DNA from 3 places in the Cytobacillus mangrovibacter genome. Region 2 is predicted to be linked to each of the others. Evidence: riboswitches for the same ligand, from Rfam matches in the RefSeq annotation. Region 2 holds a riboswitch; each other region holds the start of a gene.
The links. Region 2 has a riboswitch for S-adenosylmethionine ahead of ACFYKT_RS15640 (Na+/H+ antiporter NhaC family protein). Riboswitches for the same ligand answer to the same signal wherever they lie in the genome.
Positions count from the first base shown of each region.

Region 1: another riboswitch for S-adenosylmethionine. It lies ahead of metK (methionine adenosyltransferase); the one in region 2 lies ahead of ACFYKT_RS15640 (Na+/H+ antiporter NhaC family protein).
Region 3: another riboswitch for S-adenosylmethionine. It lies ahead of ACFYKT_RS00265 (methionine biosynthesis PLP-dependent protein); the one in region 2 lies ahead of ACFYKT_RS15640 (Na+/H+ antiporter NhaC family protein).

Region 1 covers NZ_JBIACJ010000011.1:38,230-42,519, forward strand. The annotation lists gene ACFYKT_RS17800 (alpha/beta hydrolase family protein) at 1-130, shown strand, start outside; gene pckA (phosphoenolpyruvate carboxykinase (ATP)) at 207-1,793, opposite strand; SAM riboswitch class I at 2,164-2,279, shown strand; gene metK (methionine adenosyltransferase) at 2,528-3,727, shown strand; gene ACFYKT_RS17815 (gamma carbonic anhydrase) at 3,834-4,290, opposite strand, start outside.
Region 2 covers NZ_JBIACJ010000008.1:152,522-156,811, forward strand. The annotation lists gene ACFYKT_RS15630 (FAD-binding dehydrogenase) at 1-272, shown strand, start outside; gene ACFYKT_RS15635 (DUF4230 domain-containing protein) at 366-1,100, opposite strand; SAM riboswitch class I at 1,291-1,403, shown strand; gene ACFYKT_RS15640 (Na+/H+ antiporter NhaC family protein) at 1,525-2,817, shown strand; gene ACFYKT_RS15645 (PaaI family thioesterase) at 2,857-3,342, shown strand; gene ACFYKT_RS15650 (PAS domain S-box protein) at 3,431-4,290, opposite strand, start outside.
Region 3 covers NZ_JBIACJ010000001.1:44,793-49,082, reverse strand. The annotation lists gene ACFYKT_RS00270 (2-oxoglutarate dehydrogenase E1 component) at 1-1,312, opposite strand, end outside; SAM riboswitch class I at 1,904-2,015, shown strand; gene ACFYKT_RS00265 (methionine biosynthesis PLP-dependent protein) at 2,096-3,217, shown strand; gene metC (cystathionine beta-lyase) at 3,205-4,290, shown strand, end outside.

The sequences.
Region 1 (4,290 bases), on a different contig from region 2:
TGAAAAGAGATTAAATACACTAAATCGAAAGATAGAAAGCTGGTACTTCCAAGATTACACTCATTATTTTCCGCCTGTGGTTAACAGGAAGATTGTACAAGATTTAACGAAATGGATGAAAAGACAATAAAAAGGAATGGCCATTATGGACCATTCCTTTAATCGGGGATGAAGCTTAATTTTAAACAACGATATTATGAGTTATATTAAGCGGTGGGGCCGCCTTTTTCTTCTATTTCGGCTGGGACGTTCGCAAATTTCTTGAAGTTTGCACGGAATTTAGCAGCTAATTCCTTTGCTTTTTCTTCATAAGCTTCTTGATTTTCCCAAGTTTTGTTTGGCTGAAGTACTTCATCAGGTACTCCAGGTACATGTAAAGGAATTTCAAGACCGAAAATTTCATCTTTAATTGTCTCTACATTGTTTAATTCACCTTCAAGTGCAGATTGAACCATTGCACGAGTGTATGGAAGCTTCATACGGTTTCCTACACCATATTCGCCGCCAGTCCATCCAGTATTTACTAGATATACTTTCGCGTTATGCTCATCAATTTTCTTTCCAAGCATTTCTGCATATTCTGTTGCAGCACGAGGTAAGAATGGTGAACCGAAGCATGTTGAGAATGTTGCTTCTGGTGAAGTCACACCGCGCTCAGTTCCTGCAAGCTTAGATGTATAGCCGCTTAAGAAATGGTACATGGCTTGTTCTTTTGTTAATTTAGAGATTGGAGGCAGAACGCCAAAAGCGTCAGCTGTTAAGAAAACTATTGTATTCGGGTGCCCAGCAATACTCGGATCAACAATATTATCTATTGCTTGTAGAGGGTAAGCTGCACGTGTGTTTTCAGTTAATGTATTATCATCATAGTCAGCAATACGGCTATCTTTATTGATCACAACATTTTCTAGTACAGCACCAAAACGAATAGCATCGAAAATTTGTGGCTCTTTTTCGCGTGTTAAGTTAATACATTTCGCATAGCAGCCGCCTTCGATATTAAATACGCCGTTTGGAGACCAGCCATGCTCATCATCACCAATTAAACGACGATTTGGATCAGCTGATAAGGTTGTTTTGCCTGTTCCAGAAAGACCGAAGAATAAAGCAACATCACCTTCTAAGCCGACGTTTGCTGAACAATGCATCGGTAGAATGCCGTTTTCAGGCAGTAAATAATTCATAATGGAGAAAATTGATTTCTTAATTTCTCCAGCATATTCAGTACCGCCGATTAAAACCGTACGCTTCTCAAATGAAATAATAATAAATGTTTCAGTAAGAGTCCCGTCCACAGCAGGATTTGCTTTAAAGTTCGGTGCAGAAATAACAGTAAACTCTGCATGATGATCTAATAAGTCTTCATCTGTAGGTCGGATGAAAAGCTGGTGAGCAAACAAGTTATGCCAAGCATACTCATTAATAACTTGAATAGGCAATCGGTGTTTTTTATCAGCACCTGCAAAACCTTTAAATACAAATACTTCATCTTTTTCTTGTAGATAGTTTAATACTTTATCATATAAATTAGAGAAGACTTCCTCAGAAATTGGCTGATTCACATTACCCCAGTCAACTGTATGAATAGTAGACGCTTCTTTCACAATGTACTTATCCTTAGGAGAACGACCTGTATATTTACCAGTAGTAGCAGCAACAGCACCGGTTGATGTAAGGGATCCTTCGTTTCGATTTAAAACCTTTTCAACAAGTTGAGGAACTGATAACTGAATTTGAATATTATTGCCGTTAAGTAACTCGGTTAATTTATTTGGGATACTAACAGAATTCATCTGATGAATACCTTCCTTTATCCAGTATTATTTTTTTGAAAGTGATTACATCTCTTGATTAGTATAACACATTGAGATAATTAGTCTATACTATTGAAGGAATTAATCTTTAAAAATTGCAATTGTCACAATTGGGACAAGCCGCTTTCGCAGATTAAATATTTCCTTCTTATTATATATTCTCAATCGATTTGTTAAACTGATTAGTTGAACAAGGATGATTTATTTGATAACTCTTGAATTGTACGATGGAATGTGTAAGTAATGCAAGAAAACTTAGTATAAGTTAGAAAAGAAATCAATAATTTTATTCATATATTTATTGACGTTAATCATTCTATACGTTATGATTTTACCTTGAACGGATACTCTCTTATCCCGAGCTGGCGGAGGGACAGGCCCAATGAAGCCCAGCAACCTGTTAAAGTTTTTTTTGACAAAGGTGCTAACCTGACGCAAGGACGAAGGTGCCTTGAACGATAAGAGTGAAAGGCGCGAATCGATTTGCTTTCAACCTTTTCACATATGGAAGGGTTTTTTTTGTGCAAATTGGGTGGACGGCTTTTGGAATGCATTTTTAATGTGAGTTTTTCTAGTGCTGTATTTAAATGGTTTAGGGCATGATAATAAAAACTCCATGTTTATTTCATACTACTTAGGGAATGAGTTCCGTATCAATTAGATTGCTTTGGATGAAGTAATCTTGCCCATTATATATATAAGGAGGAATTCAGATGTCAAAAAAAGCTCGTTTGTTTACTTCTGAATCAGTTACTGAAGGACATCCGGATAAAATTTGTGATCAAATTTCTGATGCAATTTTGGATGCTATTTTAGAAAAAGATGCGAATGCTCGTGTTGCGGCGGAAACGTCAGTAACAACAGGTCTCGTTTTAGTTGCTGGTGAAATTACTACTTCTACATATGTAGATATTCCAAAGATTGTACGTGAAACGGTGAAAGAGATTGGCTACACGCGTGCTAAATACGGTTTCGATGCGGAAACTTGTGCAGTATTAACATCTATAGATGAGCAATCTGCTGATATTGCAATGGGTGTTGACCAAGCGCTTGAAGCACGTGAGGGAAAAATGAGTGATGAAGAAATCGAAGCGATCGGTGCGGGAGACCAAGGTTTAATGTTTGGTTATGCTTGTAACGAAACAAAAGAGCTTATGCCATTACCGATTTCATTAGCACATAAATTATCTCGCCGTTTGGCTGAAGTACGTAAAGAAGATATCCTTCCTTACCTGCGTCCAGATGGAAAAACACAAGTAACAGTTGAGTATGATGAAAATGATAAGCCGGTTCGTATCGACACGATCGTTATTTCTACTCAACATCACCCAGAAATTAGCCTTGAGCAAATTCAGCGCAATCTGAAGGAACATGTTATTAATCCTGTTGTTCCGAAAGAGTTGATTGATGAAAATACAAAGTATTTCATTAACCCAACAGGTCGTTTCGTTATTGGTGGACCTCAAGGGGATGCTGGTCTAACTGGCCGTAAGATTATTGTTGATACGTACGGTGGATATGCTCGCCATGGCGGTGGTGCATTCTCTGGTAAGGATCCTACAAAAGTAGACCGTTCTGCTGCTTATGCTGCACGTTATGTGGCTAAGAATATTGTTGCAGCCGAGTTAGCTGAGAAAGTAGAAGTACAGCTTGCTTATGCAATCGGTGTGGCACAGCCTGTTTCAATTTCTGTTGATACATTCGGTACTGGAAAAGTAAGTGAAGACGTATTGGTTGAACTTGTTCGCAAGCATTTTGACCTTCGTCCAGCTGGAATTATCAATATGCTTAACCTTCGCCGCCCAATTTACAAGCAAACAGCTGCTTACGGACATTTTGGACGTACAGATGTGGATCTTCCTTGGGAACGTACAGATAAAGCAGAAGTATTACGTGCAGAGGCACTGAACTAATAGTACAGCGTAAAAAAGGAGTTGCATGTTTATCATGCAGCTCCTTTCTTTGGTTAAAAGGGAATAATTATGTTTATCTTGGGAAATTTAATACAATATCTTCCTTTTACTTTTGAACTGATTTATAATATTGTCCTTTTTCTGCATACTCTCTGCTAATTCGTTCCATCTCTTCAATGTCTTCTGGGGTTAGTGCACGGACTACTTTTGCAGGTCTGCCAAATGCAAGTGTAAACGGAGGGATTTTTTTCCCCCGGGGAATAAGGCTGCCTGCACCGATAAATGCTCCTTCTCCAATTTCTGCTTCATCAAGAATAATCGAGCCCATGCCAATAAGCGCTTTTTTACGAATAATGCAGCTATGTAGAATGACCTGGTGGCCAATCGTGACTTCGTCTTCAAGAATTAATGGATTATTGGGGCTTTGATGAAGAACAGAATTATCCTGGATATTGACCTTTTTTCCGATAATAGTTGGTGCAATATCCCCTCTTATTACAGTATTAAACCACACACTGGATTCTTCCCCAATTTCTACATCTCCTGTAATCGTGGTAAAATCA
Region 2 (4,290 bases):
CCCCGCATAAAATTCTTGATAAGAAAAATGGCCCTCTTATTGCAGTTCGATTGAATATTGTCAGCCGCAAAACCTTGGGTGGATTACAAACGGATTTATCGGGACGGGTATTAGATTCTTCTAGCAAGGTGATCCAAGGGCTCTATGCAGCTGGCGAGGTTTCTGGCTTTGGAGGCGGTGGACTACATGGCTATCGGGCATTAGAAGGGACCTTTCTTGGCGGTTGTCTTTTCTCTGGCCGAGCAGTAGGCCGTGCTCTAGCTGAGGAATAATAGGAAGCAAAGGAAAAAGCAACGAATCACTAGAGAAATAGATTCGTTGCTTTTTGGATGAAAAGTCAATTATCGCATGAAATACTCGATGCTTTATTTAAAGTCGATATGAGCTTGATAGCCAAGCTGGCTAAAGAAATTATTTAAGACATTGACGGCATGATCTTCAGCTTTAGTTAATAGGTCTAAATCAGCAGCTTCCTCCATAATTCCATTTTGTGCTTTAGCAGCAAGATCAAAACCCTCGTCCCATTTTACTTCACCTCTAAATAGGCCGCCCTCTGAGTATGTTTGCACTTTATCCATTTGAATAGCAGGATCTTGGATGAATGTTGCATGAGGAATGGTTAAGGAAATTTCCTTGTTTTCCTCATCAACGATGATACTTTCATTTGTAATAGATTGTAGATCAACCCCAGCTAGTACGGTTGCTGGGACAATTAATAATACTGTTCTTTTCGTACCAGGTAAATTAACACTAATTTCTTTATTAAAGAGCTTATTATCTTCTTCTTTTATAATTGTCGTAACAACTGCTTGAGCGGTAGCTAATGTGGCTAATTCTTGAACCCCTTCAACAATATTCACTGTTTCACTTTTGTATGTGCTTCCAGTAAATAGTTTTATATAAGTAAAGGCACCCAAACTCCCTATTAAAAATATGATCATTACAATGAACAAAACTTTCAATGTAAAGAACTTCCCTAAAAAGGGGAGTGAGATTTGTGGTCTTCTCCTAGTTTCCATAGCTATTGCTGCTGCTGATTCTCTACTTCCAGCAAGAATCTCTTCTTTGGCTTTATTGATTTGGTTTTTATTCTTGGCCATTATGAATCCTCCTGTCATAAGGTCAATCTATTCTTCTATTATAATTCATTTCATACAAATTGTGTGGTTTATGAAATAAGTGGAAGCCCTAGTTCATCTACTTCCTCGCCCAAAAATTACTATTGCATGAACAGGAGATTTACTGTAATCTATAATCTGTTATTTATTCAAATGCTAGTAATTGAATATCTTCTTATCAAGAGAGATGGAGGGACTGGCCCAATGATATCTCGGCAGCGGAACTCAGGAGGAATGAGTTGCTGTGCCAAATCCAGCAAGCATAAGATGCTTGAAAGATAAGAAGAGTGTTTTATAGATTCGTTTATAAGGCCTCTTCTTGTTTTTATAAGAAGGGGTCTTTTTGTTGTGTTCAGAACAAGGCTAAATGGCCTCTTTGATCGATTATTTTTCGGGGGTGTATTTTATGGAAGTAGGTAAAAAAGGGAATCCAATGGCATTGCTGCCATTCGTTGTATTTTTAATTCTATTTATCGGTACAGGTGTTGTAACAGGTGACTTTTATAAGTTTCCAGTCATTGTTGCGATTACCATTTCATGTGTGGTTGCTTTAGCGATGAATCGTAAGGAAACGCTTAACTCTAAAGTAGATCTTTTTTGTAAGGGTGCTGGAAACTCGAATGTCATGTTAATGGTTTTGATTTTCCTTTTGGCTGGTGCGTTTTCAGAGGTGGCAAAAGGGATGGGGGCTGTTGATTCTACAGTGAATTTCGCCATGTCCATTATCCCTCAGAATTTCCTCATGGTCGGATTGTTTATTATTGGCTGCTTTATTTCTTTATCGATGGGGACATCAGTGGGGACCATTGTTGCACTAGCCCCGATTGGAGTCGGGATTAGTGAGCAAACGGATATTTCAATGGCACTTGCAATGGCAGTTGTAATTGGCGGGTCAATGTTTGGTGATAATCTTTCCTTTATATCAGATACGACCATTACTGCCGTTCGTTCACAGAATACGCAAATGAGGGACAAATTCAAAGTGAATTTCTGGATTGTTTTGCCTGCTGCTATTGTGACATGTGTAATTCTAGGGGCAATAACAATGGGAGAGAATGCTGAAGTGATGCAGCAATCCTATCAATGGGTGAAGATTCTTCCATATGTTTTAGTGATCATCTTTGCGTTAATTGGCATCAATGTCTTTCTTGTTCTTGCTTTAGGGATTGGACTGGCTGGGATCGTAGGCTTAATGGATGGAAGCTACCAATTCATGACTTTGGTTCAAACGATAGGAGAGGGAATGGCAGGTATGTATGAAATTTCATTCTTAGCTATTCTGATTGCAGGCATGGTAGAACTTATTAGACATAATGGCGGAATTGATTTCTTGCTCCACATTGTTACGAGAAACATTAAGTCGAAAAAAGGCGCAGAGTTTGGCATTGCCGGGCTTGTTGGATTAACTGATTTATCAACGGCTAATAACACGATTTCGATTTTGATTGCGGGGCCATTAGCGAAAAATATTGCTGATCAATATGGGATTGACCCTCGTAAATCAGCTAGTTTATTAGATATCTTTTCCTGTTGTGTGCAAGGGCTGATTCCTTATGGAGCGCAAATATTAGTAGCTGCAGGGGTTGCTAGTATTTCTCCTATGAGTATTCTTCCATTTTCCTATTATCCTTTCTTAATTGGGATTTGTGGAGTGATTGCTATTCTAATAGGTTATCCAAAATTTAAAAAAGTAAAATGAGTTTGATATGTTATACTATTCAAAAAAGGGGGTAGTATAATGGAGGAAAAAGTAGTACATGCAGTTCAGGATATTTACCCAGATGACTTTGCCTGGTGCTATGGGTGTGGACGTCTGAATGAAGAGGGTCATCATTTTCGGACAGGCTGGCACGGGGAACAAACATTGACCATTTATACACCAAATGAGGAGCATAAAGCAATTCCAGGCTTCGTCTATGGCGGACTGATTGCGTCGTTAATCGATTGCCACGGAACTGGGTCAGCGGCATTAGCACTTCATCGCAAAAATGGCCATGAAGTAGGGGATGGTGCAGAGCCACCTCGATTTGTAACAGCATCGTTAAAGGTAGACTTTGTCAAACCAACTCCAGAAGGTGTAGCATTAAAAGCGGTTGGAGCAATCACAGAAATTCATCCGAAGAAGTGGAAAATAGATGTGGAAGTATTTGCTGAGGATGCCGTTTGTGCCCGTGGAGAAGTTGTTGCTGTTGTGATGCCAAGTACATTTGCAAAAAAGGATTAATAATTATAAAATATGCAAAAAAAAGCGCAGCAACCATGCTGTGCTTTTTCTATATAAATGGGGATTTATTTCAACTAGGAAAAGGTACTCAAGAAAAAGGTAAGCAGATCTCTACCTTTGTTCCGTTCGATGAGCTGTCAATATTAATTTCCCCCTGATGCTCATCAATAATATTTTTGCAAATCATGATGCCCAAGCCTGTCCCTTGCTCTTTGGTTGTGAAAAAGGGTTCACCAATTTTGTTTAATAAATGTATGGGAATGCCTGAACCTTGATCGATGATTCGAATAACAAGTCTATCTGCATATTGTTTGCGAATGTCAATCATAATGCTGCCGCCTTGAGTCATCGCTTCAATTGCATTTTTCAAGAAGTTGATAAACACTTGTTTTAATTGGTTTTCATTACAATTGATAAGCGGTAAATTAGGTTCAATGCTCATTATTATTTCGATGCTATTTAAATTAGACTGTGTTTTGAGTAGAGTGATCACATGATTGATAATTACCTCAATATTCTTTTTCTCAAATTTAACTTCTTGAGGTCTAGCGAGCACCAATAATTCATTCAGAATGGTTTCAATCCGATTGATTTCTGAAGAGATAACATCAAAATACATCTTATTCTCTTTTAAATCATTCTCCATCATCTGAAAGAACCCCTTGATTGCAGTAAGCGGGTTTCTTACTTCATGTGCAATGCCTGCAGCCAATTGCCCAGCAATTGTCAGCTTTTCCGAATTAATAATGAGGTTTTTTGTCTGCTTTTGTTCGCTTATATCTCTGATAATCATATGAATGGCGGGACGATCCTGATAAATAGTAGGGATTGTTTTCAGCTCTACATCAATAACTTCTCCGTCCATACGAATAAATCTTTTTTCAATCGGCCCAACGGATTCCTTATTCATCTCGCGCTGCTTAAATCGGTTATGATCACCTGGATGGA
Region 3 (4,290 bases), on a different contig from region 2:
CTGCGATACAGCTTTCCGGATCATCTGCATTCACATGCAAGATTGGGATTTCATACCCTTTTGCTAGATCACTTGCATATCTAGTTGAACGTGAATCACGAGATTCAGTTGTAAAGCCAATTGTATTATTGGCAATAATATGGAGGGAACCCCCAGTATTATACCCTTTTAGCTGTCCTAAGTTTAATGTTTCTGCGACAATACCCTGTCCAGGGAATGCGGCATCCCCATGAATAATAATAGACAAAGCTGAGCGAAGGTTTTCTTTCGGATACCCTTTTGATGATCGATCATCCTGAGCCGCACGTGTAAAGCCTTCGACAACTGATCCGACAAATTCCAGATGACTTGGATTATTTGCTAATGTTAGACGTGTGACCGTCGTATTCTCATCTTTAATCTGCTTATCAAGTCCAAGATGGTATTTAACATCTCCTGTCCATCCATAGCTGATTCCGATCGAACCCTCTGAAGGAACGAGTTCTTTATTTGGCGCATGCTGGAATTCAGCAAAAATCATTTCGTAAGGCTTCCCAAGTACATGGGCAAGAACATTTAGACGTCCACGATGGGCCATGCCAATATTAATTGTTCTGGCACCATTTGAAACCGATTCTGCAACAATTTCGTCAAGCAGCGGAACCATTGAATCGAGACCTTCGATTGAAAAACGCTTCTGTCCAACAAATGTTCGATGAAGGAATTTCTCAAATTCCTCCACTTCAGTGAGTCTTTTAAGAAGTTTTGTTTTTTCTTCCTTTTGAAGAGAAATTTTAAAGCTGCCTGATTCGACTTTTCGACGCAGCCAATTTTTTTCATTTGCATCATATACATGATGAAATTCGAATGCAATCGTATCCATGTACATGCTTTTTAAATAGTTTATAGCTTCATGGCCGTTTCTTAGTGGTATCGGCGCATCCGTACAAATGACACCTGCAGGTACGGCATATAAGTCTTCTTCAACTAACCCGTAATTCGAGAGTTCAAATAGTTTCTTTTCAGGTTCATGATCATTTAATGGATAAATATCTGCAGCCATATGTCCGTAGGTTCGGATGTTGTCTGCCAATCGAATGGCAGCTAATGTTTTTTCTAATGGACCCGAAGAGGGTGTAACTCCACCAATCTCCGTTCTATTTTCTACTTCTTCCACAATGGGAGAACCAGCAGATTCAAAATAGGCTCTCATTTCTGGATCAACAGATTCGGGATTTTCTAAATAAGCTTCGTATAATTCAATGACATAGCCAAGGTTCGGGCCATGAAAACCTTCCGCAAAAGGCTTTTCGCCATTCAATGGCTTTTTCATGGAAAATGACCTCCATAATTGATTTTGTTGTGAAATCTTTATTCAACTTTTCATCCTCATCTATCAGTATAGTTGATAATTATTAGAATAATAATATTTTTCAGAGGATAAATCGTTTTCAAAGCCATTCTACCATGTAAAACACTGTTATTCAAAGGTTTTTAATACGAATATAGTGAAAAAAGTTTTCAGATAGATGATCCGTAAAAAACTTATATTAAAAAAGTGTTATTCCCCTTTATTTATAGGGATTTATATTTATTGGCTGTTTTCGCAAACATTATGGCATATTAATCTTTTGTGGGTAGAGGTTGATTTCCGCTCCAGGATGCTCGCTTTCCGCGGGGTGGGCGCTGAGCCTCCTCGGAGCATAGCTCCTGTGGGGTCTCACCTGTCCCACTCCTCCCGCAGGAGTCTCGCACCTTCCGCTCCAATCAACAAGTATTTTTGGCAAATGGAAATTTTCTCCAAAAAAAAAAAAAAAAAAAAACAATCTTTTAGAAAACCGCCTTAAGAAAAGAGCCTTATATTAAATAATTGTTGACTTTATTGGTTTGAATATTGTAAAGTTTGAAATAATTAAATAATGATTTCTTATCAAGAGAGGTCGAGGGTAAGGCCCGAAGACACCTCAGCAACCATTAATCTAAGAGATTAATAAGGTGCTAATTCCTACAAGTTTTAATAACTTGAAAGATAAGAAGAACGGCTAGTTTGCTTATGAAAAGTCTTCTTCTTAAAGAAGGCTTTTTTTTATTTTTAAACTAAAAAGGAGTGCAAATAATGCATAAGCTTGATACGATCCTTGCCCAAATTGGCAATCGAAGTGAATCAGTAACGGGAGCAGTCAATCCACCCGTTTATTTTTCTACTGCATATCGGCATGAAGGAATTGGTCAGTCAACTGGATATGATTATATCCGTACTGGGAATCCAACTAGGCAAATACTTGAAAATGCAATTGCGGCGCTTGAAGATGGTGACCAAGGATTTGCATGCAGTTCGGGGATGGCTGCCATTCTCACCGTCCTTTCTCACTTTCAGTCTGGTGATGAATTTATCATTTCAAAGGATTTATACGGCGGCACCTATCGACTTTTTGAACAAGGCTGTAAGAAATGGGGATTGAGCTGCAAATATGTTCAAACACTTTCAGCTGAAGTTCTAAAGAAGGAAATTACTTCTCGGACAAAAGCCATATTTATTGAGACACCAACAAACCCATTAATGGAGCAAACTAATATTGAAGAGGTTGCTTCTATTGCGAAAAGCCATCAACTATTGCTCATTGTTGATAATACCTTTTTCACTCCCCTTTTACAGCAGCCGTTAAAGCTTGGAGCAGATATTGTTATCCATAGCGCAACGAAATATTTAGGCGGCCATAATGATGTTTTGGCAGGACTAATTGTTGCGAAGGGCAAGGAAATCTGTGAATCATTAGCTACTAATCATAATGCTTCAGGTGCGGTATTAAGTCCGTTCGACTCTTGGCTTCTCATTCGAGGGATGAAAACACTCTCTTTAAGAATGGAACGCCATGAGAGAAATGCAAAGGAAATTTTCCAATATTTATTTGAGCATGAAGCTGTTACCGATGTCCTTTATCCAGGCCGTGGCGGAATGATTTCATTCCGGATTAAAGCTGAAAGGTGGGTGAATCCGTTCCTTCAAAATCTTAGCCTCATTACTTTTGCCGAGAGCCTCGGCGGAGTTGAAAGTTTTATCACATATCCTGCAACCCAGACACATGCAGATATTTCTGAACATATCCGAATGGAAACAGGTGTCTGCAACCGCTTATTGCGCTTCTCAGTAGGAATAGAGAATGTAGATGATTTAATAAATGATTTAGAGAATGCGTTCACTAAAGCTCAGATGGAGGGATTGCAATGTGTGAAATAGAATCATGGAGTTTTCAGACGAAGCTTCTCCATAATAGTCAAAAAATAGATCAGGCAACAGGTGCAGTAAGTGTTCCAATACAACATGCGTCTACCTTTCATCAATACAGTGTCGATTCATTTGGGAAATATGATTATAGCCGAAGCTTAAATCCAACAAGAGAAGCATTGGAAACCATTATTGCTGAAATGGAGGAAGGAACAAGAGGATTTGCGTTTTCGTCAGGCATGGCAGCCATATCAACTGCTTTCCTGCTATTATCAAAAGGAGATCATGTAGTGATCACAGAGGATGTGTACGGGGGAACCTTTCGTTTCGTTACTGAAGTGCTCTCAAGATACGGCATTGAACATACCTTTGTTGATATGACTGATTTGGATGATGTTAAGCAAGCCATTCGTCCGAATACAAAGGTCTTTTACGTTGAGACACCATCCAATCCGCTTTTGAAAGTAACGGATATTGAAGCAATCAGCTCGATTGCCAAGTCTCATGGGGCTTTAACTTTCGTTGATAACACATTCCTAACGCCAGCATTACAAAAGCCGTTAACTTTAGGAGCAGATGTTGTCCTGCATAGTGCAACGAAGTTTCTATCCGGTCATAGTGATGTTATTGCTGGTATTACTGTGGTGAAGGATCCGGTACTCGCAGATAAAATTGGATTTTTGCAAAATTCATTTGGAGCCGTACTTGGGGTGCAGGATGCATGGCTTGTTCTTCGGGGAATCAAAACGCTGCACGTTAGACTTTCACAATCAATCCGATCAGCCAATCAAATTGCAGAAGCTTTAAAGAAGAATCCGGCAATCAAAAAGGTATACTATCCGGGACTCGAAGACCATCCACATTATATTTTACAAAGCAGGCAAGCAAAAGGTGCAGGAGCTGTCCTTTCTTTTGAGCTTGAGAATGAAAGGATATTAAGAGAATTTGTTTCAAAAGTAAAAATCCCTGTGTTTGCCGTTAGTCTTGGTGCTGTGGAGTCCATTCTTTCTTATCCTGTAAAAATGTCCCATGCAGCGATGCCGATTCATGAACGTGAAAAACGAGGAATTAGCAACAGTCTTCTT